Regions from separate parts of the Shewanella mytili genome, predicted to be linked through region 1. Evidence: predicted binding sites of a transcription regulator. Region 1 holds the regulator's gene; each other region holds the start of a gene.
The links. Region 1 encodes sigma-54, which starts transcription at its own class of promoters, with help from an activator protein. Its sites were predicted from a motif close to GTTGGCACGNNNNTNGNNT; they were not measured.
Positions count from the first base shown of each region.

Region 2: glnA (glutamate--ammonia ligase) is a predicted target of sigma-54. The motif match lies at 1,655-1,673, and genes of this name have one in related genera.
Region 3: ACIDEJ_RS00520 (4Fe-4S dicluster domain-containing protein) is a predicted target of sigma-54. The motif match lies at 2,388-2,406, and genes of this name have one in related genera.
Region 4: fliE (flagellar hook-basal body complex protein FliE) is a predicted target of sigma-54. The motif match lies at 2,533-2,551, and genes of this name have one in related genera.

Region 1 is NZ_JBKOUD010000022.1:8,420-12,581, forward strand. It holds gene rapZ (RNase adapter RapZ) at 1-235, opposite strand, end outside; gene ptsN (PTS IIA-like nitrogen regulatory protein PtsN) at 232-675, opposite strand; gene hpf (ribosome hibernation promoting factor) at 675-965, opposite strand; gene ACIDEJ_RS14835 (RNA polymerase factor sigma-54) at 994-2,460, opposite strand; gene lptB (LPS export ABC transporter ATP-binding protein) at 2,549-3,277, opposite strand; gene lptA (lipopolysaccharide transport periplasmic protein LptA) at 3,274-3,807, opposite strand; gene lptC (LPS export ABC transporter periplasmic protein LptC) at 3,794-4,162, opposite strand, start outside.
Region 2 is NZ_JBKOUD010000009.1:46,615-50,776, forward strand. It holds gene typA (translational GTPase TypA) at 1-1,004, opposite strand, end outside; gene glnA (glutamate--ammonia ligase) at 1,764-3,176, shown strand; gene ACIDEJ_RS10145 (FUSC family protein) at 3,404-4,162, shown strand, end outside.
Region 3 is NZ_JBKOUD010000001.1:115,727-119,888, reverse strand. It holds gene hyfB (hydrogenase 4 subunit B) at 1-1,546, opposite strand, end outside; gene ACIDEJ_RS00520 (4Fe-4S dicluster domain-containing protein) at 1,543-2,151, opposite strand; gene ACIDEJ_RS00515 (sigma 54-interacting transcriptional regulator) at 2,896-4,162, shown strand, end outside.
Region 4 is NZ_JBKOUD010000001.1:267,945-272,106, forward strand. It holds gene ACIDEJ_RS01175 (sensor histidine kinase) at 1-1,066, shown strand, start outside; gene ACIDEJ_RS01180 (sigma-54-dependent transcriptional regulator) at 1,063-2,400, shown strand; gene fliE (flagellar hook-basal body complex protein FliE) at 2,606-2,938, shown strand; gene fliF (flagellar basal-body MS-ring/collar protein FliF) at 2,970-4,162, shown strand, end outside.

The DNA of each region.
Region 1 (4,162 bases):
CGGTGTTTTGCGGCAGTTTTTCCAGCTGGCTTTCGAGCACCTTGTCCTGATTGGGCAGGTTGCGCACATCCACGCTAATGGCCACCAGCTCGTTACTGCCGCGCAGGTTGTCCAGCAAGCTGCCAATCATGGGCAGGGGCAGGTTGTCCACACAGTAGTAACCCATGTCTTCCAGAACCCGTAACGCCACAGATTTTCCTGACCCGGAGCGCCCGGAGACAATGGCCAGTTTCATCCGTTGATCACCTGATACAGTTCTGCTTGTGAGGTGGCCTTGCGCAATTGCTTGAGCACCTGTTTGTCACTGAGTTTTTCGGCCATGGCCGATAGCGTGCTCAGGTGTTGCTGGCATTGATCTGCCGGCACCACCAAGGCAAACAGGATGTCTACCGGTTGATTGTCAATGGCATCAAAAGCAATCGGTTCGTCACATTTCACCAGCACCGCAATGGGGGCGGTGATGTCTGGCAGTCGGCCATGGGGAATGGCAATGCCATTCCCGATACCGGTGCTGCCCATTTTTTCTCTGGCCAACAGGCTTTCAAAAATGGCTTGGGATGACAGGTTTGGATACTGGGTCGCCGCGAGTTCGCTGATGAGCTCCAATACCTTTTTCTTGCTGCCGGGTGTGGCGCAGGCGGTACACTCCGGCCGCAGGACGGTACTAAGTTCCATCATGAGTATTTTGTCAGCTTTTCTTTGTATTTAATGACCTGACGATCCAATTTATCAATCAGAGCGTCGATGGCGGCGTACATGTCACTATGTTCCGCGGTGCCATGCACCTCACCACCGTTCAGATTTAGCTTGGCTTCGACTCGTTGTGTGTCTTTTTCCACAGTGAGTACAACGCGCACATTATTGATCTGTTCGAAATGGCGTTCAAGTTTTGCAAATTTACCCTCCACATAGCTTTTCAGAGAGTCAGTGATCTCAATATGATGGCCTGCCAGATTAATCTGCATAGCGGTCTCCTCCATGGGGTCATTGGCTTTACAAACTCTTACGTTGATTTGAAGGCGGGATCATCATGGCTTCGCGATATTTGGCGATGGTACGCCGGGCCACGTTGATCCCCTGCTCAGCCAGAAGCTGTGCCATTTTACTGTCGCTGAGGGGCTTTTTGGGGTTTTCAGCTGCCACCAGCTTTTTAATGAATGCCCGGATGGCGGTTGATGAGCATTCGCCGCCGTCTTCAGTGCCCACGTGGCTGGAAAAGAAATACTTGAGCTCAAAAATGCCGCGGGGGGTGTGCATGTATTTTTGAGTGGTAACCCGGGAAATGGTGGATTCATGCATGTCCACCGCCAGGGCTATATCGTTCAGTACCATGGGTTTCATGGCTTCTTCGCCGTATTCAAAAAAGCCTTGCTGAAACTGCACGATGCAGTTGGCCACTTTGAGCAGGGTATCGTTGCGGCTCTCCAGACTCTTGATAAACCATTTGGCTTCCTGCAGATGACCGCGAATGAATTGGCTGTCGGACTGGCTGCGGGCGCTGCGGGCCATGGCGGCATATTGCTGGTTGATGCTGAGTTTGGGCATGCAGTCCGGGTTGAGTTCCACCACCCAGCGGCCGTTTTTCTTCCAGACGCTGACATCCGGAATGACATATTCTTCATCCTGGGGTTGCACCAGCAGGCCAGGGCGCGGGTTAAGGGTCTGGATAAGGGCTATGGCTTCGCGCAGCTCGTCTTCCTTGAGGCGGGTTTTGCGCATCAAGGTGCGGTAGTCTTTGCTGGCAATCAGGTCAAGATACTGGCTCAGCAACATCACGGCATTTTCCAGATGGGGCGTGTCGGCAGCAAATTGTGCCAGCTGGATTAACAGGCACTCTTGTAAGTCTTTGGCTGCAATGCCAACAGGATCAAAATGTTGCACACGTTTTAGCACGGCTTCGATTTCTGCCAGCTCGATTTCCGGGTCGCCCATGGCTTCGAGGATTTCCTCGGTGCTTTGGGTCAGGTAGCCCTGATCGTCAATGGCTTCAATGATGGCGGTGGCAATGGCCCCATCGGTTTCAGAAAACGGGGTAAGATTTTTCTGCCATTCCAGATGTTCGTGCAAGCCTTCACTGGTTTCCCCTTGAAAGGGCGTGTCGTCATCCCGCAGCGGGCCGGCACTGACCGCCGGTGCCGCCGTGAACACTTCATCCCAGGTGGTATCCATGGGCAGTTCTTCGGGCAGGGATTCGTTGGTGAGGGCCTCAGGGGTTTCCACGGTAGAGCTGTCGGCAACGTCTGCTGTGGCCGGGGTGTCATCCAGGGAGGCATCCGCATTTTCGCTGTTGTCGGCGAGCTGGTTGTCTTCGGTTGTCTCCAGAAGTGGATTAGCCTCCAGCGCTTGCTGAATTTCCTGTTGTAACTCCAGTGACGACAGCTGCAACAGGCGGATGGCCTGCTGCAGTTGTGGTGTCATGGTCAGTTGTTGACCCAGTTTTAACTGGAGTGACGTCTTCATGTTACCGCTTACCCCTACATCCTGTTGTGCATTAAAAAACTTTTTTTATTTAAAGCCCTTAACGATAAAGGCCGGTGTTTGTTGTTTACTATAGCTTGAATTGTTCACCCAAGTACACTGCGCGCACTTGCTGGTTATCGAGGATCTCGGTGGGGGTGCCTTCTGCAATCAGTTGCCCGTGGCTCACAATGTAAGCATGTTCGCAGACATCCAGTGTTTCGCGCACATTGTGATCGGTAATCAGCACCCCTAAACCCCGGGAGCGCAGCTGTTCGATGATTTTCTTGATGTCAATCACCGAGATGGGGTCCACCCCGGCAAACGGCTCATCGAGCAAGATGAACTTGGGATCGGCAGCCAGTGCTCTGGCAATCTCCACCCGGCGCCGTTCCCCACCGGAGAGGGACATGCCGAAGCTGTCGCGGATGTGGGTGATGTGAAACTCTTCAAGGAGTTGCTCCAGCTGTTCTTCCCGGCCGTTTTTATCCAGATCCTTGCGGATCTGCAGTACGGCCATGATGTTGTCCCGCACGGTGAGTTTGCGAAAAATACTGGCTTCCTGGGGCAGATAACCGATGCCTTTGCGGGCACGTATGTGCATGGGTGCCAAGGTCAGTTCATCTTCATCAATGAAAATCCGGCCCTTTTCGCTTTGGATAAGCCCTACTACCATGTAAAAGGTGGTGGTTTTTCCTGCGCCATTGGGGCCGAGCAAGCCCACAATCTGCCCGGTTTTTACCGCCAGGCTGACATCTTTGACCACCATTCTTTTTTTGTAGCTCTTGGCGAGATTCTGGGCGATCAGGGTGTTACTCATTGCTGCTCCTGCCGGGGGCCGGTTTTGCCATCTTGTTGGTAATTATCCGGTTGAATGACCGTGGTTACCCGGTCGTTGCCATGACCGCTGCTGGTGGCCTGCAGTTGCTGGTTTTCCAGGTCATAGACGATTTTCTCAGCGGTGGACAGGCTGCCGTCTTGTTCCACTTTGGCGTTGCCGATGAGTGTCAGTACCCGTTTGTTGATGTGGTAGTGTATTTCGTTGGCACTGGCGTTGGCGATACGACCATCCTCCAGTTGCTTGCGAAAGGTGGCAGGTGAGCCTTTGGCCACCAAAATGCGCTCGCCGTTTTTGTCGGTATTGGAGGCGTTGAGCTCCTGGGCGGTGAGTTTCATGGAGCCTTGGGTCACGGTCACATGGCCGACGTACACCACCTGCTTGTTTTTGATGTCGGCATCTTGGGTATCGGCATTAATCTTGACTTGTTGCAACAGGTCGTTATCGATGGCCGCTGCCGACAGGCTGGCCAGAGACAAGAGTGCACCGAGAAAAAGCTTATTTGGTTTCATAGGTTCCTTTTACCTGACTAAGCAGCCTTACCTGTTGAGCATTCAGGTCGGCGTAAAGCCCCTGACCCGTGATGTTGAAATCCTGGCCGTTAACCTGAATGTGGCGGTCAGAGGTCATGATCATGCTGCCAAGATCCAACTCCAGATAACTGGTACTGATGGATTGTATGGGTTCTGTGGGACTGATGGCATCAATGATAACATTATTTTGTAACACGACCTTGTTGCTGCGTTTTTCCAGCAACCCCTGCTTGGCTGTCATGCGCCATTCGGCTTGGCCGTTATCCGGGAATATCCAGTATACCGGGTTGGTAAACACGGTACGGTCGTGCTGTTCGTAGTGTTCCATGTGCTT
Region 2 (4,162 bases), on a different contig from region 1:
AGGATGTTACGGGAAGTCACAAACTTACCTTCTTTACCGGCAAACGGAGAGGTGTTTACCTGGAAGGTCATGGTCATGGTTGGCTCATCCACTGTCAGTGCGGGCAGTGCTTCCACATTGCCTACGGCACAAACGGTGTCGGAAATTTTCAGCTCACCCAGGCCGGTAATGGCCACGATGTCGCCGGCGTCGGCTTCGGCCACTTCGTTACGATCCAGCCCCAGGTAACCCAGTACCTGACCCACTTTACCGTTACGGGTTTTACCGTCAGCGCCAACTACGGTTACCTGCTGGTTGGTTTTCACGCTGCCGCGCTTGATGCGGCCCACGCCAATCACCCCAACATAAGAGCTGTAGTCCAGCTGGGAAATCTGCATCTGGAACGGACCTTCGTCATCGGCATCCGGCGCGGATACCTTGTCAACGATGGTCTGGAACAACGGAGTCATGTCATCACTGTGGGCATCTGGGTCCAAAGTGGCAAAACCATTGAGTGCAGAGGTGTAAACAATGGGGAAGTCCAGCTGTTCATCAGTGGCGCCCAGGTTGACAAACAGGTCGAATACCTGATCGATTACCCAGTCAGGGCGGGCACCCGGACGGTCGATTTTGTTGATGACCACAATGGGTTTCAGACCTTGGGCAAACGCTTTTTTGGTCACGAAACGGGTTTGAGGCATGGGGCCGTCAACCGCATCCACCAGCAGCAATACCGAGTCCACCATAGACAGTACACGTTCTACTTCACCACCGAAGTCGGCGTGCCCGGGGGTATCCACGATATTGATGCGATAATCCTGCCAACGAATCGCGGTATTTTTCGCCAAAATGGTGATACCACGTTCTTTTTCCAGATCGTTGGAGTCCATTACACGCTCAACCGCTTCGCCGCGGGACGCTAATGTGCCAGATTGAGACAGCAGTTTGTCCACCAGGGTGGTTTTGCCATGGTCCACATGCGCGATGATCGCGATGTTTCTTAATTTATTGAGTTCACTCGACATTTTACTTGTGACGCCTTTGTTTGCATCGGGGACAGCATTGCCAGCGGGCAAAGATTTTGTCGCCGCCGGATACGTTAATTCTTGCGGAAAGGCGGCGATTATACACTGAGCTATGTTTCATTGATATTAATTTATACAATATCCCGCCGGGAAATTCGGATGGCTAACGCCGCCGGATAACCGCACCATAGCCTTTAGCATGCCATGTCACCAACTTGGGGCGCTGCCGCTGCACCATAATAATATGGGCATGACGCTGATGACCCCGTTGCAAGGGATGGCAGCGCATCGCCGCGCCATCATGGTGCCAAGCGTTCGTTTTAATGAAAAGCGATTTTCATTCTCGACATGGTTGCCTTTCTGCTTTATCTAGGATCATTTCAAAAACATCATGTTACGTGTCAATTGGCCGCTGTTTTAAGGTTTTCACAACAATACGATAACGGTTGCTTTACCCGTAATCGAGCTCTAACCTAGTAGTGCAGGTAACAGTGTAAGACGCCATCTTTCCGGGAATTTCAGATCTGCGCAGGAGAGTTGCGGCACAGGAGTGCACCAAGATATGGCAACAACGCACCAAAAAAGTGCATTCTTAACTGTTTTATTTGCCCCATATTCGAACATACCCTTTTATTTCAATATGTTAAAAATCTGGCATAACTCTCGCTTAGGTTATTTCAATTATAGGCAGAGCCCGGCGCAGAGCTTATACATCGTTGACAAAGGGAATAAAACCACACCCTATCCGGAGGCTTGAGAATGTCATCAGTTGAATCCGTTTTAACCCAGCTCGAAGAGTTGGAAGTAAAGTTTGTTGATTTGCGTTTTGTAGATACCAAAGGCAAAGAACAGCACGTGTCTGTACCTGCCCATCAGGTAGACGCTGACTTTTTTGAAGATGGTAAGATGTTTGACGGTTCTTCCATTGCCGGCTGGAAAGGCATTAACGAATCCGACATGGTGCTGATGCCAGATCCAACAACGTTTGTGCTGGACCCATTCACTGAAGAAACCACCGCCATCATCCGCTGTGACATTCTGGAACCTGCCACCATGCAGGGTTATGACCGCGACCCGCGCTCCATTGCCAAAAGAGCCGAAGATTACCTGAAGGCTACCGGTATTGCCGACACCGTATTGATTGGCCCGGAACCTGAATTCTTCGTGTTTGACGACGTGCGTTTTGGCGCAGACATGTCTGGCAACTTCTACAAGATTGGTGCCAAGGAAGCTGCCTGGAGCTCAAAAGACGAATTTGAAGACGGCAACACCGGTCACCGTCCCATGGTAAAAGGCGGTTATTTCCCAGTGCCTCCAGTGGATTCTTCACAGGACTGGCGTAGTGCTACCTGTCTGGTACTGGAAGAGATGGGTCAGGTGGTTGAAGCTCACCACCACGAAGTGGCCACTGCCGGCCAGAATGAAATCGCCACCCGTTTTAACACCCTGACTGCCAAGGCGGATGAAATCCTCACCTTGAAGTATGTGGTACACAACATGGCACACGCCTACGGCAAAACCGCTACCTTCATGCCAAAACCCATCATGGGCGATAACGGTAGCGGCATGCATGTGCATCAGTCACTGTCCAAAGACGGGGTTAACCTGTTTGCAGGTGACAAATATGCCGGCCTGTCTGAAACCTGCCTGTACTATATTGGCGGTATCATCAAGCACGCCCGTGCCCTGAACGCCTTCACCAACCCAAGTACCAACTCTTACAAGCGTTTGGTGCCTCATTTCGAAGCCCCTGTCATGCTGGCTTACTCAGCCCGTAACCGTAGTGCTTCCATCCGTATTCCGGTAGTGCCATCACCAAAGGCTCGCCGTATCGAAACCCGCTTCCCTGACCCGATGGCCAACCCATACCTGGCCTTTGCGGCACTGATGATGGCAGGTCTTGACGGTATCCAGAACAAAATCCACCCTGGCGATGCCATGGACAAGGATTTGTACGACCTGCCTGCAGAAGAAGCCCTGGCCATTCCAACTGTGGCCGAGTCTCTGGATGTGGCGCTGGAAGCGCTGGATGGGGACCGTGAGTTCCTTACCAAAGGCGGTGTATTTACCGATGACTTTATCGATTCATACATTGCACTGAAAACCACTGAGTCTGAAAAAGTGAACCGCACCACTCACCCTGTGGAATTTGAGCTGTACTACAGCCTGTAAGTATTGCCCTGCAATCAACCCGATGAGTCAAGCCATCGGAGTATAATAATAAAGCCCCGGGTATATCCCGGGGCACTCATTTTATCCCCATGCCGATTGGTGCATGTCCTGCGGCGCTTTTGGCCCGCTGCCTATCCCATAAAAAATATCTGGTTTTTACCCTGAAATCCCCCGGCAGAATGGATTAAAATAGCCACTCGTTATTCCATCCCGCTTATTCACTTCTGATGTTGTCAAAATTAGTCAAACTGGTGCTGCACTGGTTACCGGATCGTTCCGAGCTGCCTGAAGGGTTGCGTATCGGCCTGCCCATGATGGCCGGCTTGCTGCTGTTTTCCGCAGTGGGGGATACTGCCAGTGGGGTCAATGCGCTGATCTGTGCCTGGCTGGTGGGCGTACAAGGGCGAAATCTTGCCTATCCCAAGCGCCTGACCATGCTCAGCTTGTCGGCACTGCTGTGTTGTATCAGTGCCGGCTTGGCCATGTTCCACCTCATCCAGCCACTGTTGGGGATAGCCATCCTCATGCTGATAGGACTGTTGTATGGCCTGTGTTCCAACCAGCGCAAATACATCCAGCTATTAACCTACAATGCCGGTTTTTCCCTTATCTGTGCCATTCACCTGCTGGAAACCGACACTCCGTGGCTGATGGTGCTGCTGTCCACCACCTTTGGCAGCTGGAGTGCCATGCTCAGTGCGGTGATTGCCGGGCCTTGGCTATCCATCCGCCAGGGGCAGCAGCTTCTGGCCAAAGTCACCCAGCCGTTCGTGAACTGGTGCGCCATTGTGGGGCATTCAGATGCAGCCAATGTGGGCAAGCGACTGGCCTTGCGCGAACAGCTGGACGATGCCATCGCAGTGCTGGCGCACTGGTTACAGGAAATGCCCGATACCGCCGCGGTCACTCGCATTGCCAGCAGTTTGCGCACACATATGCTCTTGATTGAAGCCATGGAAGAGATTGGCCGCATACGCCAGCATGAA
Region 3 (4,162 bases), on a different contig from region 1:
CCACGGCCAGTGCCGATGTCTGGCTCAGCTGGGCGGCGATATTGGTGATGACCGGTGCCACCACCGAGGCGCCCACGCCCAGGAGCACGCAAAGGATGGCCAGCAGCCACATGGCACTGGTCATGGCAAAAGGCACTTCCCGGGCATTGGCCACTTGCTCGCTACGCGGCGCGCCGCAAAAACAGATGCCGTACACCTTAACAAAACACATGGCCGCCAACGCCCCGGTAATGGCCAGCATCACAATGGCCACAGGGCCTGCCAGCTTCAGCCCGGTACTGCCCTCAAGGCTCATGGTGAACAGCGACTGATAGGTAAACCACTCACTGACAAAACCGTTCAGTGGTGGCAAGGCGGAAATGGCCATACAACCGATAAGAAACGCCAGTGCCGTATGGGGCATCAGTTTGCCAAGGCCGCCCATCTGCTCCATATCCTTGGTGTGGGTGCGATAGATGACCGCCCCTGCCCCCAAGAACAACAGTCCCTTAAACAACGCGTGGTTAATCAGATGGTACAAACCGCCCAGTAATCCCAGCAGTGCCAGCAGCGGATGCTGGGTGGCAATGCCAATCATTCCGGCGCCTACCCCCATCAGGATGATGCCGATGTTTTCCACGGTGTGATAAGCCAGCAGTCGTTTGATATCGTGCTCTGCCAGTGCATACAGCACCCCCAGCACCGACGATACGGCGCCAAAGGCCAGCACCACCACGCCCCACCACACTTCGGTGGCGCCCAGCAGGTCAATGCCCACCTTGATGATGCCGAAAATACCGATTTTCACCATGACACCGGACATCAGCGCCGAGGCATGGGAAGGTGCGGCCGGATGCGCCCTTGGCAACCAACCATGCAGAGGCAACATGCCGGCTTTGGCACCAAAACCGAAAAAGGCCAGCAAAAATACCGCCGAGGCTTCGCCCACAGGCAGGTTGGCATCGCGAAACGCGGCAAAATCCAGGCTGCCGCTATGACGGTACAACAGGAAAAAGCCCAGCATGATCAACACGGAACCTGCATGGGCAATAAAGAAGTACAGTAACCCGGCGCCCACGGCTTCATCGTCTTGCTCGGCAATCACCAAAAAATACGAGCTCAGCGACATCGCCTCAAACAGCACGATAAAGTAAAAGGCGTTGTCCACGGCCACCAGCGCCACCATGGAGGCGATAAACAGATTCATGAAGAATCCCATGGCCCAGGCGCCCTTGTTGCGGTACTCCTGCAGGTAGGCAAATGAATACAGCGAGGTAACCACCACCAACAGGGAGATCACCAGCACCATAAAGGCCGCCAGCATATCCAGCCGCAAGGTTAAATGGGCAAACGCCGCAAAAGGCCCGGCATAATCCGCCGTTAACACGCCCCCATCGAACAGCACGGGCAGCGCCGCCAGAATGCCGGTGATGCCGCCTGCCAAAGAACACAAACCGCTGCCTCGAATGGCCAGCGCTTCATTGCGGCAAAACAGCAGCGACCATAAGGCACCGGCCATATACAGCGCCAGCGACAGCCCCAGCCAACAAAATGGTGTCATCATCATTCATGTTCCCCTTCAGTGACAGCCGGGAGTTGCCAGTTACAGGCCTTGGGCATGGCGGTTAACTGACGTTTACGCGCTGCTGCCTTCGCCAGTGCATCATCACTGACCATGACAATGGCGCCGGTGGGACAGGTATCAATACAGGCAGGGCCTTCCGGGCGAAAACTGCATAAATCGCACTTGACCGCCACCGCCCTGATCCCGGGCTGCCAATCCAGTAACGGACTCACGCCCCTTGGCGGGCGCGGTGGCGGGGCAGCCAGCGACGTACAGACATCCACCGGAATATCCAATGGTTTGGAGCCGCTGAGGGTTATGGCACCGAATGGACAGGCAATGGCACACAACTTACAGCCAATGCACAGGCTTTCGTTAAGTACGATGGCTTCATCCTCACGGCGGATAGCGTTGACGGGACACACTGTGGCACAGGGGGCGTCTTCACACTGATGACACATCTGCGGCGCTGACTCTTCAGCGCTGCGCATCACCACCAGTCGTGGTTCTGCCTGTAATCCCTGTTGCCGGTGCGCCTCTGAACACGCCGCCATGCAGGTATTGCAACCGATGCACAATTGGGGATCGGCGATGACAAAACGGTTCATATACTCTCTCTAAGCACTTCATCCCACCTTGACCTCATATCGTCACTTTTGACGACATGCTGGTAACTGACACATCTGTCGACACCTGTCACCATGGTTCAAAAACCGGGATAACTTTCCACGGAATGGGGCGTTGCGCCGTTGTGGGAGCCGCTTTTCAAGCTAATTGGCGGTTATCCCAAGGGGCAAAGCTCCCGTTAAATGACCAACTGCAAACGCTGGCCTATATGCTCAAGTAGCATTTTCTGCGCCAACGCAGAAAATTTTTAAAAATTCCTTTTATTACAAATGGTTACTTGGTTTTAATGATGATTTTACGTGAAGTGTGGTGTGCTTTCGACACCCGTGCCGCTGAGCACTGAAAACTGGAGATGCAACCGCAAAGAGGAACAACCACAAAATGCTGATAAGTACCCGCAAGAAGCCCTTTGGTTAAAACAGCATCAATAAGACAACATGGGTAAATTATATGAAAGGAATGGCCATAACGACCGGAATAAGCGCAAGAGATCCCAGATTGTTTGCCATAATTCATAAAAAGCAAACAGATTGTGACACGTCTGGCAAATATATCAGTTTCTTGCCATCGCCCCGTGGCGACTGCACTTTATTATATAAGAATGTGTTCTAATAAAACGTCCATCCCAGTGATGACGTGGATACGCCGTATCCCGGATAAACGCAGTGTCCAATCACCTGCGTCCCGGCACCGAAGTCTTTTAGGTCGTAACAGAACGTGGAAATATGGCACAGCAATTTCAATACCTTAGCGAACAGAAAAGCTGCCTGAGGCTGACCCATCAGCTGCTGGATCAGGTCAGCATTGAAACCATGCTGCAAAGCCTGAATCAGCATTTTGCTGATGCAGCGCTCCCCTATCACGCCGCCGTACTGGTAGATGTCCCGCAGTCCGGGCCACAGCTTTACCTGCCAACAGAGCAAGGCAATATTGGCTGTTTTCACGAAGCGGCCCTGCTGCAAAATGGCCCGCTGCGTTTGGTGCAGGCCTCCAGAACCCCGCTGCACCTTGGCTGCGAGGAATACCGCCAGCGCTATCCGCGACTGAGCGTCAGCCTGCGCCCCCATCCCTTTGGCGACTATCTGGCCCTGCCCATTCTCAACCACCGACGCATGATAGGACTGCTGGAAATCACCCAGCCCCAGCAAAGCCATTTCAGTCAGGACGACATTGCCTATCTGGAACTGATTGCCGAATCCGTAGGGGTGGCGCTGGAGCATCTGCAAGCCCGCCTGGCACTGAATGTTGAGCAAGGGCAATTATGTGAAGAACGGGATGATTTTCATGTGCTGGTGAATGTAACCAATGCGGTGATTACCGAGCGCAGCGTGGAGTCACTGGTGGATAAAATCGCCCGGGAAATCCATTGCGCCTTTGGCATTAATGCCATCAGCGTGTGCCTGCCGGAATCTGACCCGCATTCACTGACTCTTTATAACGCTTTTTTTGTGCATCCTGGCATCCCTCAGGAAACCCAGGAGCACATCAGCGCCGCTCGCAGCATTTGTCAAACCGTATTGCAAACCGGCGAAATCCAGCATAAAGCGCTGACTCAGGACGAGCCTCTGGCCCGCCATGAAGCCCAATTGTTCCAATACTGGCCGGCTGCCAGCCATCAATTGTGCCTTATTCCCATCAAGTTTGCCGGGCAGGTATTGGGAGTGCTCAAGTTGGCCCAGGCTGATGCCGCCTGCTTTAAGGGCTCCCGCCTGCAACTGCTGGCACAGATTGCCGAACGCACCGCCATTGCGGTGGACAATGCCAGGGCCTATCAGGAAATCAACCGCCTGAAAGACAATCTGGTGGAGGAAAACCACTACCTGAGCGAGCAGGTGGAAACCCTAAGCCACCAGCAGTTTGATGACATCATCGGCCGCAGCAAGGCCATTACCGATGTACTCAAGCAGGTGGAACTTGTGGCCTCAACCGATTGCAGCGTATTGCTGCTGGGGGACACCGGCACCGGCAAGGAGGTATTTGCCAGGGCATTAC
Region 4 (4,162 bases), on a different contig from region 1:
ATCTCTTGCTCAGCTGGAAACCATTTCACATCGCGGGCATCAGTGGATTCAGGTTAAAGAAGCCGCCAACATGTCCAATCGCATGGAGCACATTCTGCAGGCCATGCCATCCGGGGTGGTGATCCTCAACGGTGATGGCATGGTGACCGATGCCAATCCGGTTGCAGAATCACTGCTGGATGTACCGCTGGTGGGCGAACGTTGGCTGCATATCATCAACCGCGCCTTTGCTCCCCGCAAGGATGACGGCCATGAGGTTTCCTTGCGTAACGGTCGCCGGGTGAAACTGGCCATTACCCCGCTGACGCCGGAACCCGGGCAACTCATCATGCTCACCGATCTTACCGAAACCCGCTTGCTGCAGCAAAACCTTTCCCATTTGCAGCGGTTGTCTGCACTGGGCAAAATGGTGGCCAATCTGGCACACCAAATTCGTACCCCCCTCTCTGCCGCATTGCTGTATGCCGCCAATCTGGGCAATCCTCGCTTGGCGGCACCGGCCCGTCAGCGTTTTCAGGATAAATTGCTGGAGCGCTTGGGTGAACTGGAGCGGCAGGTGAACGATATGCTGCTGATTGCCAAAGGGCGCCAGGAGCAGGTGGGCGAGCGCATATTGATGTCTGAGGTGGTGCGGCAGGTCATCATTAATTGCGATGCCCTCTGTGAAAAAAGGCAGGTACGGCTGGAGATGCAGCTTGTGGCTGACGGCATGGTGTTTGCCAATCTTCATGGCTTGAGCTCGGCCATCAACAATCTGGTAATGAACAGCGCAGAAGCCCAGGCGAGCCACATAGTGCTGCGATTGACCCGGGAGGCGCAGCAGATGGTGCTTACCGTCAGTGACAATGGCCACGGACTGGATGAAAAACAGCAGCAACAGGTGCTGGAGCCTTTTTATACCACCAAACCCCATGGCACCGGCCTGGGCTTGGCCGTGGTGCAGTCAGTGGTCAACAGCCATGGCGGCCAGTTGTCCCTTGACTGCATGGTGGGCAAGGGCTGCTGCATTACACTGAAATTGCCCATGGTAGCGCAGCCTGCTGGCGCCGGAGAGCATGACCTATGAACGATATCAGGATTTTGTTGGTCGAGGACGATGCGTCTTTGCGAGAGGCGCTGCTCGACACCTTGCTGCTTGCCAGCTACCAGTGTGTGGATGTGGCCAACGGGGAAGAAGCCATTGTGGCGCTGAAAAAATGCCAGTTCGACATGGTGATAAGTGATGTGCAGATGCCCGGCATCGGTGGCATGGGGCTGCTGGATTACCTCAAGCAGCAGCATCCCCAGTTGCCGGTGCTGCTGATGACCGCATACGCCACCATTGACAGTGCCGTGAGTGCCATCAAGCTGGGAGCGGTGGATTATCTGGCCAAACCGTTTTCGCCTGAAGTGCTGCTCAATCAGGTCAGCCGTTATTTGCGGCCAAAAGCCAATACGGGGGCTCCGGTCGTAGCTGATGAGAAAAGCATCGCGTTGCTGGAACTTGCCGAACGGGTGGCCGCATCAGAAGCCTCAGTAATGATTTTAGGCCCCAGCGGCTCCGGTAAAGAGGTGCTGGCGCGTTATATCCATCAAAAAAGCCCGCGATTGCATGGGCCATTCATTGCCATCAACTGTGCCGCCATTCCGGAAAACATGCTGGAAGCCACCCTGTTCGGCTATGAAAAAGGCGCGTTTACTGGCGCTTATCAGGCTTGTCCGGGGAAATTTGAACAGGCCCAAACCGGCACCTTGCTGCTGGATGAAATCTCTGAAATGGACTTGGCACTGCAGGCTAAACTGCTGCGGGTGCTGCAGGAGCGGGAGGTGGAACGCTTAGGGGGCCGCAAAACCATCAAGCTGGATGTGCGGGTGCTGGCAACCTCCAACCGGGATCTCAAGGAGATGGTGGCCCAAGGGGATTTCCGTGAAGACCTATACTACCGTATCAATGTGTTCCCGCTGGCCTGGCCGGCACTTTGCCAGCGTCCGGGCGACATCATTCCCCTGGCTCGGCACCTGTTACGCCGTCATGCCGATAACAGCGGCATTCACCCGGTACCTGAACTGTCTGACAGTGCCGTGCGTCGCTTACTGGGCCATTCCTGGCCCGGCAATGTGCGTGAGCTGGACAACGTTATCCAGCGGGCGCTGATTTTGCACCGCAACCAACGGATTGATGCCAACGATATCGTGATTGATTTGCAGGATGTGGCCCTCAGCCGGGAGGCACCTGCAGTGCAACCCACGGAAGGCTTGGGGGATGAGCTGAAAGCCCAGGAACACATGATCATTCTGGAAACCCTTAACCAGTGTAACGGCAGCCGCAAGCAAGTGGCCGAGAAACTGGGGATCAGCGCCAGAACCTTGCGCTACAAAATGGCCAAAATGCGGGAAATGGGCATTGAACTGCCTGCATGATGTTTTTTGAGTGACATCCCTTTGTTGCACCTGCCCGTTATCTTGTGCCGTAAAATCTACTGGCGATAACGGGCAGGCCCATCACCTTTCATCCCAACCCTTATGGCTCCGTCATTCATGACGGCATAAATCTTTGGCAACCTTTTTGCATTACCCTGTTTATCGATGATTATGCGTCAAACCGCTGACGATGGGAGATAACACTATGCAGATTAATGGCAATCCGTTGCTGCAGGAATTGCAGGCACTGAAAGGTGAAATCACCCCCAATGCCATATCCTCCTCGCCTTTACGCCAGGTGAACAACACCAGCGGCGCTGATTTTTCCCAGTTACTGACCCAGGCTATCGGCCAGGTGAGCGAGCTGCAATCAACCTCCGCCAATCTGGCCACCCGGCTGGAAATGGGCGACACCAGCGTGACGCTGTCAGATACCGTCATTGCCCGGGAAAAAGCCAGTGTCGCCTTTGATGCCACCATTCAGGTGCGCAACAAGCTGGTTGAGGCATACAAAGAAATCATGAGCATGCCGGTATAACTTAACATCAGCACGATAGCGGGAATTTAACGTGAGTACAGAATTAGTTGCAGAAAACGGCGGCACACTCGCTTCTTCAGCCAATGGCACCCAGCAGGAAAACAAGTCCGGCGTCATGGGCATGCTTGGCAGTGTGGATATGTTGCGGCAGGTCAGCATGATCCTGGTGCTGGCCATCTGTCTGGCGCTGGCGGTGTTCATCATGATCTGGGCCCAGGAGCCCGAATACCGACCCTTGGGAAAAATGGACACGGATCAGCAGGTGCAGGTGCTGGATGTGCTGGACAAAAGCCGCATTCCCTACAAGCTGGATGTGGATGTGATCAAGGTGCCCGAAGATCAGTACCAACAGGTGAAGTTGCTACTCAGCCGCGCCGGGGTCTCTACCAGTGCCGAATCCAAGGATTTTCTCAATCAGGACTCGGGCTTCGGGGTGAGCCAGCGCATGGAGCAGGCACGCCTGAAGCAAAGCCAGGAAATGAACCTGGCCCGGGCCATTGAAGAGCTTAACAGTGTCAGCCGCGCCAAGGTGATTTTGGCGTTGCCAAAAGAAAACGTGTTTGCCCGCACCCGCTCGGCCCCCAGTGCCACCGTGGTGGTGACCACCCGCAAAGGCGGATTGGGGCAGGAGGAAGTGGATGCCATTGTGGATATTGTGGCCTCTGCCGTGCATGGCATGGAACCTGGCAAGGTAACCGTCACCGATGCCAATGGCCGCTTGCTCAACTCCGGCAGTCAGGATGCCGTCTCTGCCAGAGCCCGCCGTGAAATTGAAATCGTGCAGCAAAAAGAGCAGGAATACCGTAACAAGATTGACTCCATACTCATCCCCATCCTCGGCCCGGAAAACTTCACCTCCCAGGTGGATGTGAATATGGACTTTACTGCCGTGGAGCAAACCGCCAAGCGCTTTAATCCCGATTTGCCGGCACTGCGCAGTGAAATGGTGGTGGACAATAAATCGGTCAATGGCAGCAGCAATGGCGGCGTGCCGGGCGCGTTGAGCAATCAGCCGCCCATGGCAGCCAACATCCCGCAGCAGGCCACGGGCGATAGTGGCGACAAAACCATGGCCAGCAGCAGCCACAACGAAGCCACCCGCAACTATGAACTGGACACCACCATCAGCCACACCAAGCAGCAGGTGGGCAATGTGCGGCGGGTGAGCGTATCGGTGGCCGTTGATTTCAAATCCGGTGCGGCAGGTGCCGATGGGCAAACCAC